DNA from 4 places in the Metabacillus hrfriensis genome. Region 4 is predicted to be linked to each of the others. Evidence: riboswitches for the same ligand, from Rfam matches in the RefSeq annotation. Region 4 holds a riboswitch; each other region holds the start of a gene.
What was found. Region 4 has a riboswitch for S-adenosylmethionine ahead of mtnK (S-methyl-5-thioribose kinase). Riboswitches for the same ligand answer to the same signal wherever they lie in the genome.

Region 1 (4,609 bases), 2.4 Mb from region 4:
GTACAAATGTAGGAATCGTACTTCCGGCATATTCTTTTTCAATAAATTCAGCTGTATCTTCTTCCTGGTAAAGCTCAACAATGCGTTTCAGTTCTTTGCGGTCCTTATCTTCTGTACGTGCTGCAATAATGTTGATATATGGAGTAGCCGTTTCATCTTCATGGAAAATTGAGTCTTTCACTGGGTTAAAGCCTGCATCTACAGCAATGCCGTTATTAATGACCGATCCTGCTACATCCGGTAATACACGCGGTGTCTGGCCAGCAACAACAGGAACAATTTCTAAGTTTTTCGGATTTGAAACAATTTTGTCCAATGAACCATTTCCATCAAAGTCCTCTGGCAGTTCAATCAAGCCTGCATCCTGAAGCAGAAGGAAAGCTCTGCCCATATTGGTTGCTTCGTTTGGAACGGCAATCTTTCCGCCTTTGGGAATGTCTTTAATAGATTTATATTTATCAGAATAAAGCCCAAGTGGAGCAATCACAGTTGTACCGATTGGTGATAGATCAAGATCGTGTTCTTTTTTAAATGCGTTAAAATAAGAAATGGTCTGGAATGCATTTGCATCAAGCTCACCTTCTGCCAGTGCCAGGTTTGGCTGAACGTAATCTGAGAATGTGACAATCTCAATGTTGATGCCTTCTTTTTCGGCTTTCTTTGCAACGAAATCCCAAATGCGGTTATCTGATCCGCTTACGCCAATTTTGACATTTACTTCTTCTTTCCCGTTTGCTGTTTTATTTCCGCAGCCTGCAGCAAGAGCTCCTACTACTAGAATAAGTGCTAGGATAATAAATTTTTTCATTTTGTTTCTCTCCCTATCGTCTTCTGATTTTTTTAGATAATAAGTTTCCTGATGATTGAAGCCCCTGAACGAGCACAACAAGGATTGTAACGGTAATAATCATGACAACTGTGTCAAAGCGCTGGTAGCCGTATGTAATGGCGAGATCCCCGAGTCCGCCGCCGCCGACAGCTCCAGCCATCGCTGATGCCCCGACAAGACCAACCGTTGCGATTGTAAGACTTAATACAAGTGAGCTTAATGCTTCTGGAACGATGAATTTAAAGATGATTTGCGTTGGTGTTGCTCCCATAGCTTCTGCTGCCTCTATGACTCCCGGGTCCACTTCTAATAATGAGTTCTCAATCAATCTCGCAATATATGGACCTGCATAAAAGACAAGCGGCACTACAGCAGCGGCAGTCCCAATTGATGTTCCTACAATTAATCTGGTTAGCGGAACAATCGCAACCATTAATATAATGAAGGGTACAGAACGGAAGATATTGACGACACCGTTCAAGATATTAAAAATAATGGCATTTTCCCATAGGTGCCCTTTTCTTGTAATGACCAGCAGCACACCAAGCGGCAGTCCGATCAAGGTTGAGAAAAGCAATGAAAAACCGGTCATTGCAAGTGTTTCGATCAGTGCATCAATAATTTGCTGTGAATTAACTAGCATGTACTTCCACCTCTTTAACTGTGACATTTTCCTGATTCATTACTAATAACGCCCGTTTAATTTCGCTTTTTGCTCCCTGCAGCTCGACAATCAAATGTCCAAACGGGATGCCCTGAAGCTCTGTGATGTTTCCAAATAAAACATTGATATCAAGATCAAACCGTTTAGCAATCTGAGAAAGCAGCGGCTGGCCCGAAGATTTGCCGACAAAGTTAATTTTGAAAATCTGTCCCTGTGCATTCTCCTCCTGCACTAATTTCAGCACAGACTCAGGGATGGAATCATTCAGAACAGAACTGACAAAGTTCGAAGCTGTTTTTGTTTGAGGATTTGAGAATACATCAAATACTGAGCCTGACTCGATAATTTTTCCGCCCTCAATTACTGCAACCCTATCGCAAACCTCCCTGATAACTGACATCTCATGGGTGATCATTAAAATTGTAATGTTGTATTCCTGATTGATTTTTTTCAAAAGCTTCAGAATGGACCCGGTTGTTTGAGGATCAAGTGCAGATGTTGCTTCATCACACAATAGAATGGAGGGCTGTGTAGCCAGTGCTCTTGCAATGCCGACACGCTGTTTTTGACCCCCTGACAGCTGGTCTGGATATTGATTTGCTTTGTCCTCTAACCCTACAAACGACAATAATTCTGTTACTCTTTGTTTGATTTCTTTTTGAGAGGCTTTTGCAAGAAGGAGCGGCATCGCAACATTGGCGAAGACCGTTTTGGAATTCAGCAGATTGAAATGCTGGAAGACCATGCCGATTTTGCGTTTTACTTGTCTTACTTCCTTTTGGGATAGTGCCGTTAAATCGAGATTATCAACAATGATTTTTCCCGAGCTTGGACGCTCTAACAAATTCACTGTGCGGATCAGTGTGCTTTTACCGGCTCCGCTGAATCCGATCACACCGCAAATCTCCCCCTGCTTCACATGAAGATCAATGCCGTTAAGGGCTCTCACTTCATTTCCGCCGCTGTTATAAACCTTTGTGACACCTTCAAATTGAATCATATGTATTCCTCCCGTGATATTGATTTGAAAAGCGCAAGCGCCCGTTTAGCTCCGACAGACAGATAAGAATCTGACAGAAAAGTCCGGGTTTGACTTTTTTGGCGGATTTGTTCTGGCCGAGGAGTTGGGCAATGGAGCTAGACATCAATGCGCAAATTTTTATACTTTCTTATCTCTAAATAAAAAACCCTCTTCTATCCGACAAGAAGAGGGCATGAATTCATAAAGAATCACTAGGTCTCTTCTTATCTCCCAGGCTTTTTGCCTGCTGGAATTGGCACAGTACTTTTTTATAAAAGTCCGCTGCCGAAGCATCATCAGGCCAGTCCCTCCGCTTCTCTGGATAAGAAATCTATTTAATTTGCTGAAAAACAAAAAACCTCTTCCTGAAAGCCAAGAAGAGGGTAAGATCAAAGGTAAAAGACCGTTCACTCTTCTTATCTCTCAAGCGAAATCACGCTTGTTGGAGTTGGCACAGTTCTCAGGAAAGTCTGAGTCTGCTGCCGAGGTTTCAAAGGGCCAAATCCCTCCACCTCTCGTGATAAGAAGTTTCATATTTTCGATGTGAGTCCTACTTTACGCTGGTATTTTCAAAAAGTCAACACTTTTTTCATAAAAATATGACTACTTTGAAAGCCTGCGGTATCGGTATTGCTGCCACTGAAAACGAATAAAGCAGCCAACACAAAAGCCTAATATGGCAACAAATGCAGCTAGCGCGACCATTGCGGTAAAGATATAAGCCAGAGTCATCCAGTTCATCATATAACCAAGAAAACCAAGACTAAGACAGATGACTGCAATCATCTGATTGAACTGCTGCTGTTCGAAATCCTCGGGAATGTATTCCGAAGGCTTTTTTCTTAAAAAGAGCTTTGCCGTCTTCATAATAGGGTTAAATTTAAAAAGAAGCCCCATTAATCCTGGAATAAGAGGTATAAGAAGAAACCAGCCGGATCCTGAAACCCAAGCGGCTGCGACAGATAACACAATAAACCATTGATTCGTTAATACAAGAGGTTTAGGAATCGTATTCACTTAAATCCCACCTATCTGATTGGAATATTAGTATTCTACTCCTGTTTTTGTCATTTGTGAAGATAGAAACCTCAGGGGATTTCCCCCCCTTAAAAGCGTGTGAATGGGGTACTCAAATCGCTGATTCTCTGCTTTCATAACCTCAAAGTTTATTGACAGTTAGAAGGCGGCCGTGATAAGATCATTAAAACCAACTAAACCAATCAGAATTAAATAAATTATCAAGAGTGAACGAGAGATCTGGCTCCGCGACTTCACAGCAACCGCCGGCAAACGGAAAGGTGCTCCCACCAGCAAAGCTGCTGTGCTTTGGTTGATAGAGAAAAACCCTCTCTTTATAGCCAATGAAAGAGAGGGTTTTTCTTTTATGATTTGTATGAATTGGAGGAATCACAAATGACTGAAACGATTTACTCTGTATTGCCCGGTGCTGAAAGCTTTTTTTATAAAGGAAATGAGATTGGCATTCTGCTTTGCCATGGATTTGTTGGAACACCTCAAAGTGTTGGAGAACTGGGAAAACTGCTTGCTGATAAAGGCTTCACCGTTCTTGCCCCGCGATTAAAAGGCCACGGGACAGATGCTCGCGAGCTTGAAGCCTGCTGTTATCTGGATTGGATCAAAGACATTGAACAGACTTATTTAAAGCTGAAAAAAATCTGCCGGAAAGTATTTATTGCAGGTCAATCTATGGGCGGCATCCTAGCTTTGCATTTAGCTGGCAAATACAAAGAAATCAGCGGTGTGATTACGATTAATGCTGCTTTAAGCGTGCCTGGATATGAGTCTTTCGAAGATCTGACAGAGCCAAGGTTCATTGCTGAAGGAAAACCGGATATAAAAGCAGAAGGAATCGAAGAAATTACTTACTCAGCTGTTCCAATTACAGCCGTTCATAATCTCCTTAATCTTATAAAATTTATAAAACCAAAGCTTTCAGAAGTCTCATGTCCGCTGCTCGTTTTTAAATCCGAAGAAGACCATGTCGTCCCTCCGGACAGCTCCGATACCCTTTTTGAAAACGTCTCATCATCTATGAAAAAAATCATCAGTCTAACTAACTCCTATCACGTTGCTT
Region 2 (4,609 bases), 2.2 Mb from region 4:
TCCGCTGTTTCTTTTGCTATATCGATTTCGCTGTAGCCTTCTTGCATAAAGCCGACAGAAAACGTTTTAAGTGAAGGGTGAAATTCCTTCGCAATGGATGCAATAATACTTGAATCCACTCCCCCCGACAGAAAAGATCCAACAGGCACATCGCTTCGCATATGGACTTTGACCGAATCAATTAAGGCATCCTGAATTTTTTCTTTGAGCCTGTTTTCGTCAGTTGGACGTACGGGCACAAGTTTCGGTTTCCAGTACCTTGTAAGCTCTAGTGCTTCTCCCGTTTTTTTTGTAAAGAAATAGCCTGGAGGCACTTTCTTAATATGCTTCTGCATCGTGCCTGGGTCCGGTACATATTGAAAAGAGAGATAGTGCTCTAAGGATTCTTCATTAATAAGAGGATTTGGAAGATAATCAGTTAAACTCTTAAGCTCCGAAGCAAAAAGATTCATTTCGCCGTTTTCTATGTAGTAAAGAGGCTTTATTCCAAAGTGATCTCTCGCACCGAATAAAAAGTGTTCCTGTCTGTCCCAAATAAGAAATGAAAACATTCCTCTTAAAAGTTGAAGCGTTTCCTGGCCATAAATGCAATAAAGCGCAACAATCACTTCTGTATCCGTATCCGTTTTCAACTTAAATCCATGGGAAAAAATGATTTCTCTGAGCTCAATATAGTTATAAATTTCACCGTTAAACACAATATAGTAGCGGTCATCAGATCCATAAGCCATAGGCTGGTGTCCGCTTTTAACATCAATAATGCTTAACCGCTGAAAGGCCAGAAGAACCTGCTCATCTTGATAAATTCCGCTGTCATCCGGACCTCTGTGTTCTATTTTTCTGCTTGCCTTCTCAATGAATGTATTAAATAAAAGATCTCTCGTTTGTTTACGATAATCAATAATTCCAACAAATCCGCACATCCTATTCGCCTCCAAAAGTGTCTTTCCACTTATAAAACGAAGACTAGTAAGAGATTGTTGCATTTTTTTACAAAATTAAACAAAAATCCCGATTTTTTTCGACAAAAAAAAGGATGAGAGCTGCATACAGCAGTATTCTCATCCTTTTTTACTTATTATCGGTTTAAAGCCTGTTCTTTAAGAGCTTCTGCTTTATCTGTTCTTTCCCATGGAAGGTCAAGATCATTACGGCCGAAGTGTCCGTAGGCAGCTGTTTGTTTGTAAATTGGACGGCGAAGATTCAGCATGTTGATGATTCCTGCCGGACGAAGGTCAAAGTTAGCACGAACAACATCCACTAACACATCTTCCTTCACTTTCCCTGTTTCAAATGTATCGATCGCAATTGATACCGGCTGAGCTACACCAATTGCGTATGCAAGCTGAACTTCACATTTATCAGCAAGGCCAGCTGCTACAATATTCTTAGCTACATAGCGTGCTGCATAAGCTGCAGAGCGGTCAACTTTTGTTGGATCTTTACCAGAGAATGCACCGCCTCCGTGACGAGCATACCCTCCGTAAGTATCAACGATGATTTTACGGCCTGTTAAGCCTGCATCGCCCTGCGGTCCGCCGATTACGAAACGGCCAGTCGGGTTGATGAAGTATTTTGTATCTTCATCAATTAATTCATTCGGTACAACCGGGTTAATTACATGTTCTTTTACGTTGCGCTGAATTTGCTCCAATGAAATTTCAGGGTGATGCTGAGTTGAAATAACAATTGTATCAATGCGAACAGGCTTGTCATTTTCATCATACTCAACTGTTACTTGAGTTTTACCGTCAGGACGAAGGTACGGAAGAATTTCTTCTTTGCGGACTTCTGTTAAACGGCGTGCAAGTTTGTGAGCAAGTGAGATCGGCAGCGGCATTAATTCTTTCGTTTCGTTATTTGCAAAACCGAACATCAATCCTTGGTCACCTGCACCAATAGCTTCAATCTGCTCATCTGTCATTTTTCCTTCACGTGCTTCAAGCGCCTGATCAACACCCATCGCGATATCTGCTGACTGTTCATCAATTGAAGTAAGTACTGCACATGTTTCTGCATCAAAACCATATTTTGCACGAGTGTAGCCAATTTCTTTAACCGTTTCGCGAACGATTTTTGGAATGTCTACATAAGTAGAAGTTGTAATTTCACCAGCAACCAGAACAAGACCTGTTGTAACAGATGTTTCACAAGCTACACGTGCATTTGCATCTTTTTCTAGGATTGCATCTAAAATCGAGTCAGAAATCTGGTCACAAATTTTATCAGGATGACCTTCAGTTACAGACTCTGAAGTAAACAGACGACGTTGTTTAGTCATTAAAGTTTTCCTCCTCAAAAGGTTAGATGATACGGAACTCATTCCCTTTCATATTTTGACCATTTGGCAAAATATTTCAGTTGGCATGTTTTAGGAGAATCCACGAGTACTTTCAGGCAAAATATATTTGAAATAAAAAATCCTTTCCCGCGAGGAAAGGTTATTTACTAAAATCGTAGCCTTTCGCTCTTATCGATCAAGGGCTTTCGCCTTGCATCAGGTTAGCACCTTTGCTCGCAAAAATTCACGAAAATGAATTTTCAAGATAAAGCAGGTTGCTGGGTTTCATTGGGCCTGTCCCTCCACCAGCTCGGGATAAGAGAATCCGTTCAAGGACATATAATATCGTATATTTCCTTCAGGTGTCAACAAAAACTGACAAGGTTTTCGCATAAGATTTTTCAGAACCCTTTTTATATGATTCCACAAAATGCCGAAATAAAAACATTCCTATTATATATGTATCATTTTCATCAAAAACGTTTCTAAAACCGTTCCATTTCATCAATTTGTACGTAGAATAAGTTAAATAGTATAGACTATTCATTTTAATGTGTTATACTAATTAAGAAGAATCACTTAACATATAGTTGAAAATAATAATAGAAATATAGGTAAAGGATGGGTATGGGATGAATTCAATTGAAATTACAAATGAGCTTGATGTTTTACTTAAAGGGGAAAATGCATTTCATAACTTATCAGTTCCCGTTCTTGTAGAGAAAGTATTAGAGCGCAAAGAAGGTACATTAACTTCAACGGGAGCAGTCCGTGCAACAACTGGTACTTACACAGGACGTTCACCTAAAGATAAATTTATTGTAAAAGAAAATTCAACAAATGACAAAATTGAGTGGGGTGCTGTTAATCAGCCTTTCTCTGAAACGGCATTTGAAAAATTGTATTTAAAAGTTCTTTCATACTTAAAAGACCGCAATGAGCTTTTTGTTTTCAAAGGCTTTGCCGGAGCTGACGCAAAATACCGCCTGCCGATTCAGGTTGTAAATGAATTCGCCTGGCATAACCTTTTTGCACAGCAATTATTCATTCAGCCAGAGAGCGGAGATGAGCTGATTCAGCATGATAATCCATTCACGATCGTGTCTGCACCAAACTTTAAAGCAGATCCGTCAGTAGATGGAACAAATTCTGAAACTTTTATCATCATTTCTTTTGAGAAAAGAACGATCTTAATCGGAGGAACGGAATATGCAGGAGAAATGAAAAAATCTATTTTCTCTGTCATGAATTACCTTCTTCCTGAAAGCGGTATCCTGCCGATGCACTGCTCTGCAAATGTTGGTCAGGAAGGCGATGTGGCCCTTTTCTTCGGTCTGTCTGGAACAGGAAAAACAACCTTGTCTGCTGATCCTAAACGCAAATTAATCGGCGATGATGAGCACGGATGGTCAAATGCCGGTGTTTTTAATATCGAAGGAGGCTGTTATGCAAAGTGCATCAACCTCTCACGTGAAAAAGAACCTCAAATTTTTGATTCAATAAGATTCGGGTCAGTGCTTGAAAATGTAGTACTTGATGATGACACAAGAATTGCTGACTATGACGATACCTTCTTTACTGAAAATACAAGAGCGGCCTATCCCCTTGAAGCAATGGATAACATTGTGAAGCCTAGTATTGCAGGCCACCCGCATACGATTGTCTTTTTAACTGCTGACGCATTTGGAGTTCTTCCTCCTATCAGCAAATTAACAAAAGAACAGGCCATGTACCACTTCTTAAGCGGCTATACAAGCAAGCTTGCCGGAACAGAGCGAGGCATTACATCACCTCAGGCTACATTCTCTACGTGCTTTGGCTCGCCTTTCCTGCCGCTTCCTGCTACTGTTTATGCCGAGATGCTCGGCCAGAAAATTGATGAGCATCAGGCAAATGTATTCTTAGTCAACACAGGCTGGACTGGCGGAGAATACGGAACCGGCAAGCGCATGAAATTGAAATATACACGCGCAATGGTTCAATCCGCTCTTGAAGGTGAATTAGACAACGTGGAAACTGTTACAGATGAAAACTTCGGACTGAAAATTCCAATTCACGTTCCTGGTGTGCCGGATGAAGTGCTTCAGCCAGTTAAAACTTGGGACAGCATAGATGCGTATAATGAAAAAGCAAAAGAGCTTGCAGGCAAGTTCAAACAAAATTTCAAAAAGTTCAATCACGTTTCAGAAGAGATTGAAACTCTTGGCGGACCAAAAGTATAACACTCCAAAACTCCAAAAGCTATGCCACACACTGGCATAGCTTTTTTTGATGTATCACAGCTCTCTTGATAAATTGGAAAAGAGCTCAGTTTGAATCATTCTGACG
Region 3 (4,609 bases), 650 kb from region 4:
CTTAACGGCTAATCGTCTGGGCTAATCGGGTGCTTAATTGCTGCAGACTACTCCAACTTTTACGTTTTGTACTTCGTATTGTCCGGCTCCATCGCCTAACTCCTCGGCCAGAACGGATCCGCCAGTAAAGGCAAAAAGCGCCTTTTCTGGCAGATCCTTATCTGTCTGTCGGAGCTAAACAGGCGATTCCGCACTTCGTATTGTCCGGCTCCATCGCCCAGCTCCTCGGCCAGAACAAATTCCCCCAAAAAGTCAAACCCGGACTTCATCCTCATTGCTGCAGACTACTCCAACTTTTACGTTTTGTACTTCGTCTTGTCCGGCTCCATCGCCCAGCTCCTCGGCCAGAACGGATCCGCCAGTAAAGGCAAAAAGCGCCTTTTCTGGCAGATCCTTATCTGTCTGTCGGAGCTAAACGGGCGATTCCGCACTTCGTATTGTCCGGCTCCATCGCCCAGCTCCTCGGCCAGAACAAATTCCCCCAAAAAGTCAAACCCGGACTTTTCGGCGGAATTCTTATCTGTCTGTCGGAGCTAAACGGGCGATTCCGCACTTCGTTAGTTGTTATCCCCTGTTCATTCTACTATAATCTATAGATAATATAAACTTTTGGGAGGATTCTTATGGCGAAGGACAGTTCTTTTGATATTGTTTCAAAGGTGGATATGCCTGAGGTGACGAATGCAATTACGATGACAATGAAGGAAATTGGCACCCGCTATGATTTTAAAGGGAGCAAAAGCAGCATTTCTCTTGAAAAAGAAGAGATTGTTTTAGTTTCAGATGATGAGTTTAAAATGGATCAGTTAAAGGATGTTTTTATTTCTAAATTGATAAAGCGCAATGTAGCGACACGAAATATTGATTACGGAAAAATCGAAGGTGCATCGGGCGGAACGATTCGCCAGCGCGCTAAGCTCATTCAGGGTATTGATAAGGATAATGCAAAAAAGATTAATGCCATTATTAAAAATTCCGGATTAAAAGTAAAAACTCAGGTTCAGGACGATCAGGTCCGTGTGACCGGCAAAAATAAGGACGACCTTCAGCAGGTGATCGCAGCCGTTCGCGGAGCCGACCTGCCGATAGATGTTCAATTCATTAATTTCAGATAAAGTGAACAAACACTCGGGCTATCCTCTGCTGAGTGTTTTTTTCGTTGTTCTGCAAGTATCTGCTTCGATTTCCCCTCAACAAATTCCCCGTCTATTCAGAAAAGTTTTATTTTTGTATTGAATCTATCCGAAAAAACATGTAAATTAGATATAATATCTTTTTCTAAAATTTCATATTTCACCATTCTTATCTAGAGAAGCTGAGGGACTGGCCCTTTGAAGCTTCAGCAACCTGGCATAATGAAATCATCTGTCTTCATCAGAGATTTCAATCCAAGGTGCTAATTCCAGCGATGCATCCATCGAACGATAAGAAGAAGTCCTGAACGTTCAAAAGTCTTCTTCTTGGAAGGCTTTTTTTGTTTTTTTATTGCACTAAGGAGGTTTGGAGTTTGACACTTTTAAACGATTTACAGAAGAAGATCCTGATTGGCGACGGAGCAATGGGAACATTGCTTTACTCACACGGAGTTGACAGGTGTTTTGAAGAATTGAATTTATCGAAGCCTGATGAAATATTAAATGTTCATAAGGCGTATATTGCAGCCGGTGCAGATGTCATTCAGACAAATACTTACGGTGCAAACTATATTAAACTATCAAGATATGGACTTGAAGATGAAGTGAGAGCAATTAACCGTACTGCCGTTCAGATTGCTAAAAAAGCAGCAGCCGGCAATAACACCTATGTTCTTGGAACAATAGGCGGCATCCGTGCTTTCAAGAAAAATGCCTATTCCCTTGAGGACATTAAACGAAATTTCAGAGAACAGCTTTACCTTATGCTCAGTGAAGAGGTAAGCGGTCTGCTGCTTGAAACCTATTATGATCTTGAAGAAATTAAAACCGTATTAGAGATCGCCAGAAAAGAAACGAATATCCCGATTATTACAAACATCTCCCTTCACGAAATTGGAGTCTTGCAGGATGGAACACCCCTGCAAGAAGGCCTTTCTCAGCTTGAGGCCCTTGGTGCTGACGTTGTCGGTCTGAATTGCAGACTTGGTCCTTACCATATGCTTTCATCACTTGAAGAAATTCCGCTCCCGGAAAGAGCGTTCTTATCTGTTTATCCCAACAGCAGCTTGCCTACTCTTGAAGAAGGAAGACTTGTCTATGGCTCTGGAGAAAAATATTTTGCAGAAAGCGCTCTAGCCTTCAGAAATCAGGGAGCAAGACTGATTGGAGGCTGCTGCGGCACAACCCCAATCCACATCGAAGCAATGGCAGCAGCGCTTAAAGGACTCCCTCCAGTTACAGAAAAGAAAGTTAAAATAAGAAAGAAAGAGATTTCTGTCACGTCTGCAGCGGAAAGAAAGTACCCTCCCCTGCCGGAAATAGTCAATAAAAAGCGCTCTCTGATTGTAGAACTCGATCCTCCTAAAAAGCTTGGGCTGGACAAATTTATAAAAGGTGCAAAAGCACTGCAAGCTGCTGGAATCGATGCCTTAACACTTGCAGACAACTCACTTGCATCACCGAGAATAAGCAATGTGGCTGTAGGGTCCATCGTTCAGCAAACACTTGGACTCAGGTCCTTAATTCATATTACATGCCGCGACCGCAACTTAATTGGCCTTCAATCTCATTTAATGGGTCTTCATACGCTGGGACTTACGGATGTGCTGGCGATTACGGGCGATCCATCAAAAATCGGGGATTTTCCGGGAGCTACTTCCGTTTATGATCTTTCATCATTTGATTTGATCAGCTTAATTAAACAATTTAACGATGGTCTTTCTTATTCAGGAAAACCTCTTGGGGAAAAAACCAATTTTTCAGTTGCCGCTGCGTTTAATCCCAATGTTAAATATCTAGATAAAGCGGTAAAAAGACTGGAGAAGAAAATTGCCTGCGGTGCAGATTATTTCATTTCACAGCCAATTTACTCAGAAAAACAGCTGATTGATGTTTATGAGGAAACGAAGCACTTAACCGTTCCGATTTATATCGGCATTATGCCGCTCACAAGCAGCCGCAATGCAGAATTTATCCATAACGAAATTCCGGGCATTACTCTTTCTGACAGTATTCGTGAAAGAATGGCCCGGGCAGGCGACAATCGGGAGAAAGCCTATCAGGAAGGATTGGCGATTTCTAAAAGACTGATCGATGCTGCCTTTGACTTATTTAATGGAATCTACTTAATTACACCATTTTTAAACTATGAATTAACCGTTGAACTGACAAATTACATTCACAAGAAACAAATTGAGGTCAATGAAAGGAAGATTACGCATGTCTGATATAAAAAAGCAGCTTGAGAAAAAAATCCTCGTTCTGGACGGAGCGATGGGCACCATGATACAGGATGCAAATCTTTCTGCAGATGATTTCGGCGGAGAAGAATACGAGGGCTGCAATGAGTATTTAACGATTACTGCACCAGAAGTCATCGAATCCATTCATGATGCTTACCTGGACGCTAAAGCAGATATTATTGAAACCAACACATTTGGCGCTACCAAGATTGTTCTTGATGAATATAATCTCGGTCACCTCGCTTTTGAGTTAAATAAAAAAGCGGCGGAGATCGCCAAAAAGGCAGCTGAAAAATATTCAACTCCTGACTGGCCGCGTTATGTTGCGGGCTCAATGGGCCCTACGACAAAAACACTTTCTGTTACAGGCGGAGCAACGTTTGAAGAGCTTATTCAAAATTACGAAGAACAGACGCTCGGCCTGCTTGCAGGCGGTGCTGATTTGCTTCTTCTTGAAACGAGCCAGGACTTATTAAATGTGAAAGCAGGCTTTCTCGGCATTAAACGCGCCTTTGAACAAGCAGGCAAAGAAATTCCGCTGATGATATCAGGGACAATTGAACCTATGGGAACGACGCTTGCCGGCCAGGATATCGAAGCCTTTTTCATCTCGCTTGAGCACATGAAGCCTTTATCTGTAGGTCTAAACTGTGCAACAGGGCCAGAATTCATGACCGACCACATCCGGACGCTATCAGGCATGGCCCATACAGCTGTCAGCTGCTATCCTAATGCCGGCCTGCCTGATGAGGAAGGAAATTATCATGAATCTCCCCGTTCTCTTGCTCAGAAAGTAAAAGGATTTGCAGAACAGGGCTGGCTGAACATTGTCGGAGGCTGCTGCGGGACTACACCTGCACATATTACCGCCATTGCTGATGCTGTAGGTGAACTCGAGCCCCGCTCCGTTCCGGAACGTGATCCGGCTCATACTGTTTCTGGCATCGAGCCGCTTATTTATGATGATTCCATGCGGCCTCTCTTCGTCGGAGAACGGACAAATGTAATTGGCTCCAGAAAGTTTAAACGACTAATAGCGGAGGGGAAATTTGAAGAAGCAGCTGAAATTGCCCGAGCTCAAGTTAAGAATGGCGCCCATGTAATCGATATTTGTCTGGCTGATCCTGACCGCGAAGAAGTAGAAGATATGGAAGCCTTCATAAAAGAGATTACGAAAAAAGTAAAGGCACCTCTTGTCATAGATTCAACGGATGAGTTAGTCATTGAAAAGGC
Region 4 (4,609 bases):
TTTCACCTTCGCCGTTTAAGTCTTCAGCTAATGTTTTAAGTGATTTCCAGGCAAGGCTGTAATCGTCCTGGTCAATGACAGTTACGCCGTCTACATCGATGTCACTGTCAAAGGCTACTACAGGGATTCCATTGGCTGCAGCTTTTTCTACAGGGCCTTGGAGGGCATCTGCACGGCCGTGGTCAATTAAAATAGCATCAACGTTTTGCGTGATGGCTGTTTCTACATATGTAGCCATTTTTGATAAGTCGTTATCGGCGTTGTAAATTTGGACAGATCCGCCGAACTTTTTGACCTGCTCCTGAACACCGGAGATGTATTGAGAAGAAAATGTTCCAATTGACATCTGCATGATCGCTGCAATTTTCAGCGGTTTTTGCACGGCTTCAGGTACTTCGGTGCTGCCGGAAGCCGCAGCCGTTTCTTCTTTTTTCTCTTCTGCAGCTTTTGGTTCTGTATCGGATGCAGCATCCTGTTCACTTGTGCACCCGGTTAAAAGAAAGACAAACAATGTAAGTAAAATAAATGCCTGCTTAAACCCTTTCACTTTAGAATTCCCCCTTAAATACTTTCTGAATTTCTGAGCTGTAATCACCGGATAAAACGCCTTTTTCTGTAATGATTCCCGTGATCAAATGATGGGGAGTTACGTCAAAAGCAGGGTTGAACACTTTAACGTGATCCGGGGCAATCTGCTGCCCGCCAAAATGCGTAATTTCCTTGGGATCCCGTTCCTCAATTGGAATTTCTGCACCGCTTTTCGTTTCAGTATCAAAAGTAGAAAGAGGTGCGGCTACGTAAAACGGGATTTGAAAGGCGCCAGCTAAAAGAGCCAGGTTATACGTCCCGATTTTATTGGCAGTATCCCCATTTGCCGCAATGCGGTCTGCCCCTACAATGATGGCGGAAATGCCTTTTGAAAAAATCGTGTGTGCAGCCATATTGTCCGTAATCAGCGTCACATCGACATCTGCCTGCAGGAGCTCCCATGTGGTCAGACGCGCCCCTTGCAAAACAGGGCGGGTTTCACATGCATAAACGGATAGACTGATGTTTTTTTCTTTAGCAAGATAGAAGGGAGCGAGAGCCGTGCCGTAACGTGCAGTAGCAATTGATCCAGCATTGCAGATCGTCATGACGGAATCGCCGTTTTTAAAAAGCGGGAGGGCATGCTCGCCAATTCTGCGGCACGTTGCTTCGTCTTCTACTTGGATTTGAATGGCCTCATGAAGCAGGTCGGTTTTCGCTTCGTTAACGGAAACGGCACCCTGCACGCTTTTTACAAGCCTGCCAAGGGCCCAGAATAAATTAACAGCAGTAGGTCTTGAGCTTGCAAGATAATCATGATCGCGGTCAAGCAGCAGGTGAAATTCCTCTAAATTCTCGGTTTCATACTGTTTAGCAGCGAGCGCAAGCCCAAAAGCTGCGGTTATTCCGATTGCAGGAGCACCGCGCACTTTTAATGCCTTAATCGCTTCCCAAACGTCTGAAATCGTCTGAAGTTTGATATACTCTGTCACAGCAGGCAGTTTTTGCTGATCAAGCAGGCGGATATACGTTTCTTTCCATTCGACAGAACGGGGAATAATTGTATTTGTAAATGACATGATGAATTCTCCTTATCTGACAGGTACTTGTTTAAAAGATTCTGCAAGGTCGGCAGTCGTTTTAATCGATTGACGATTTTTCACAAGCTTGCTTCCTAAATCAAGCGCACGCTGTTTTGCTTCAATTTTGCGCTCATAAGGCTCGATGGAATCAAGATCCGCTACATGAGCGAGACCGATCGTGCGTCTGATGATTTCAATGCCGGCAAAACCAATTGCATCTTCAAATGCTTTCTCCAGGATAAAAGAAAGATAGCCGTCAACTTTTGCGAAAGCTTCCAGACTGTCATTCTTCCATGCTTTTGAAAATTCTTCTTCAAAAACGGCCCATGCGGTCTCGATATGATCTAAAAGAACCTGCTGATTTGCTTCATCTCTGGAAATGGCGTTCATTAAAAGATTGGCGAAAAAATGTCCAAGATCAAATCCAATCGGACCATAGTAGGCAAATTCAGGGTCAATTACCTTCGTTTCCGTTTCACTTGCAAAAATACTTCCTGTATGAAGATCTCCGTGAACAAGCGTTTCAGCTTCTGTGAGAAATTTATGCTTTAATTTAGCCACTTCAAGCTTTAAATGACTATCATTCCAAATGTTTTCAGCATCCTGCCTCAGCTCTTCTTCAAAGCTGTTTGAATCATAGTCGAAAAACGGGTCGGTAAAGACGAAATCTTCAGTTATTTTGCAAAGGTCGGGATTCGAAAATTGTTTGACCAGCTGCTTTTTTGCCTGCGGATTCAGTGCAAAATCAGAATTATAGAATAATGTCTTTCCTAAAAATTCGCCGATATGTCTTCCTAATAGCGGGAATTCTCTGCCTTCTATCAATCCGGCTCTAGCAATCTGCAAATGTGAGAGATCCTCCATTGCTGTGATCGCTAAAGTTTCATCCGTGTAGTAAATCTTTGGCACATATGCACTTGCCACTTCAGCCTGCTTCAGCAGGGCGCTGCTTTCGATTCTGGCGCGGTCAAGAGTAAGCGGCCAGCTCTCGCCGATTACTTTTGCATACGGAAGGGCTTGTTTGATGATGATTCCATTTTGATTCTGATTTACAATGTGAAAAACAAGGTTCAAGTTGCCGTCGCCAATTTCCCTGCATGACAGGACACTTTTTTCTTCAAACAACCCCAGTCTGGTGACAAGAGCTACAGCGGCGCTTTCAGTTAACGGTTCATAAGCAGATGATCGATAGTTTGACATGGTTTATAACCCTCCAGTTTTATAATTAGAGGCTTTTCGGGCAATAAGAAAAGCCTCTTCCACAGTGAAAGAGGCTTGAAGGCATAGGCTTCGCACCTCTTATCTGCCAGAAAGAACTTCTTTCTGTTGGAATTAGCACCGTGCCTTGTAGGAGTAATCTCCCCGCGCATAAAAAACTGCGCCCCATTTTACAATGGTTTTACGGTCGGTTGCTGGGCGTCATCGGGCCAAATCCCTCAGCCTACTCTTGATAAGAGATAGTATGAAATTAAAGGTTGGTGATAAAAAAATGTATTCGCACAATTTGGAATTTATCACTTGTTCTGAATGTTAACAGGTATGACGAAAAACTGTCAATACTTTTTTTAAGAGTAAAAATCAGGAAGTCTGTCTTTGAAAATAGGAATTTGTTTCCTGATTTCTTTAACTTTCTCCATCTGAAGGACTGCCGTAAGCGAGGTTTGCTCTGTCCCGGCTTCAGCTAAAATTTCTCCCCACGGATCGATTATCATCGAGTGACCGGCGAATTCATTATTCGGATCACTGCCTGAGCGGTTGCAGGCTACAACAAAACATTGATTTTCAATTGCACGGCTGATCAGCATGGATCTCCAGTGATGCAGTCTTGGGAGCGGCCATTCTGCCACAACGTAAAGGATTTCTGCTCCTTGTGCTGTATGAACGCGGATCCATTCAGGGAATCGAATGTCATAGCAAATCACTCCGGCACTTTGCAGACCGTCAAGCTGAAACAGGCCTTTTTCGGTTCCGCCGTTTAGATAAAGGTGCTCATCCATCAGTTTGAAAAGATGCAGCTTGCTGTATTCATGGTTAAGCTCGCCTTGGCGATTAAAAACATACATTGTGTTCGTGACGCCTGCCTCTGTTTTTTTCGCAACAGAACCTGCCACAATATTAACTTCATATGTTTTAGCCAGACTGCTGACCAGAGCGATTGTTTTGCTGCCGTTTGGGTCTGCGATCTCGTCGAGCCTAGTAAGATCATAGCCTGTTGTCCACAGTTCAGGCAGAACAATTACGTCAGGTTTTTCAGATGCTGCTATTTTTTCTATTTCTTTTTTTACCGTTTCAATATTTGCTTCAGGGTCACCAAAAACAAGGTCTATTTGCAGGCATGCCACTTTTGGATTCATCAATCTTCATCTCCGCCTCGAAAATTTTTCTTTACAAGCTGACTCTAACAATATATGATTTTTCACTAGAATTTCAAGAATTTTTTGAGAAGGTGTAAAACATGAAAAACTTCAATCAATCACAGTTATTAAATAAGCTTCCAAAGCAGTTTTTTGCAAGTCTCGTAGCAAGAGTGAATGCAAGTATCGAAGCGGGACATGACGTTATTAATCTTGGACAGGGGAATCCTGATCAGCCGACACCGCCCCACATTGTTAAGGCTCTTCAGGAGGCAGCGGAAAATCCGGACTATCACAAATATTCCCCGTTCCGCGGACAGAAATTTCTTAAAGAAGCAATTGCGGAATTTTACAAGCGGGAGTATGGTGTAACACTTAATGCTGACAAAGAAGTGGCCATTTTGTTTGGCGGAAAAGCGGGGCTTGTTGAAATTCCGCAATGTTTACTGGACCCGGATGATTTAGTTCTCGTGCCGGATCCCGGATATCCTGACTATTGGTCTGGGGTAGAGCTTGCCCGGGCCAGGATGGAATTTATGCCGCTGGTAAAAGATAATCAGTTTTTGCCGGATTATGGGCAACTTTCTGAAGAAGCGAAGAAACAGGCAAAGCTAATGTTTCTGAATTACCCGAACAATCCGACCG

Region 1: linked by a shared signal. The riboswitch ahead of QLQ22_RS22125 (methionine ABC transporter ATP-binding protein) and the one ahead of mtnK (S-methyl-5-thioribose kinase) in region 4 are both predicted to bind S-adenosylmethionine.
Region 2: linked by a shared signal. The riboswitch ahead of metK (methionine adenosyltransferase) and the one ahead of mtnK (S-methyl-5-thioribose kinase) in region 4 are both predicted to bind S-adenosylmethionine.
Region 3: linked by a shared signal. The riboswitch ahead of QLQ22_RS05765 (bifunctional homocysteine S-methyltransferase/methylenetetrahydrofolate reductase) and the one ahead of mtnK (S-methyl-5-thioribose kinase) in region 4 are both predicted to bind S-adenosylmethionine.

Annotation. Positions count from the first base shown of each region.
Region 1 is NZ_CP126116.1:4,449,226-4,453,834, forward strand. Features, by position in the region: gene QLQ22_RS22115 (MetQ/NlpA family ABC transporter substrate-binding protein) at 1-808, opposite strand, end outside; gene QLQ22_RS22120 (methionine ABC transporter permease) at 822-1,472, opposite strand; gene QLQ22_RS22125 (methionine ABC transporter ATP-binding protein) at 1,462-2,493, opposite strand; SAM riboswitch class I at 2,736-2,843, opposite strand; SAM riboswitch class I at 2,928-3,041, opposite strand; gene QLQ22_RS22130 (DUF4395 domain-containing protein) at 3,118-3,531, opposite strand; SAM riboswitch class I at 3,747-3,854, shown strand; gene QLQ22_RS22135 (alpha/beta hydrolase) at 3,928-4,609, shown strand, end outside.
Region 2 is NZ_CP126116.1:3,990,509-3,995,117, forward strand. Features, by position in the region: gene asnB (asparagine synthase (glutamine-hydrolyzing)) at 1-923, opposite strand, end outside; gene metK (methionine adenosyltransferase) at 1,079-2,281, opposite strand; SAM riboswitch class I at 2,468-2,603, opposite strand; gene pckA (phosphoenolpyruvate carboxykinase (ATP)) at 2,914-4,503, shown strand.
Region 3 is NZ_CP126116.1:1,173,592-1,178,200, reverse strand. Features, by position in the region: gene QLQ22_RS05770 (YajQ family cyclic di-GMP-binding protein) at 624-1,115, shown strand; SAM riboswitch class I at 1,300-1,431, shown strand; gene QLQ22_RS05765 (bifunctional homocysteine S-methyltransferase/methylenetetrahydrofolate reductase) at 1,508-3,361, shown strand; gene metH (methionine synthase) at 3,354-4,609, shown strand, end outside.
Region 4 is NZ_CP126116.1:1,821,248-1,825,856, forward strand. Features, by position in the region: gene QLQ22_RS08995 (sugar ABC transporter substrate-binding protein) at 1-547, opposite strand, end outside; gene mtnA (S-methyl-5-thioribose-1-phosphate isomerase) at 549-1,607, opposite strand; gene mtnK (S-methyl-5-thioribose kinase) at 1,620-2,810, opposite strand; SAM riboswitch class I at 2,907-3,067, opposite strand; gene QLQ22_RS09010 (carbon-nitrogen family hydrolase) at 3,176-3,964, opposite strand; gene QLQ22_RS09015 (pyridoxal phosphate-dependent aminotransferase) at 4,066-4,609, shown strand, end outside.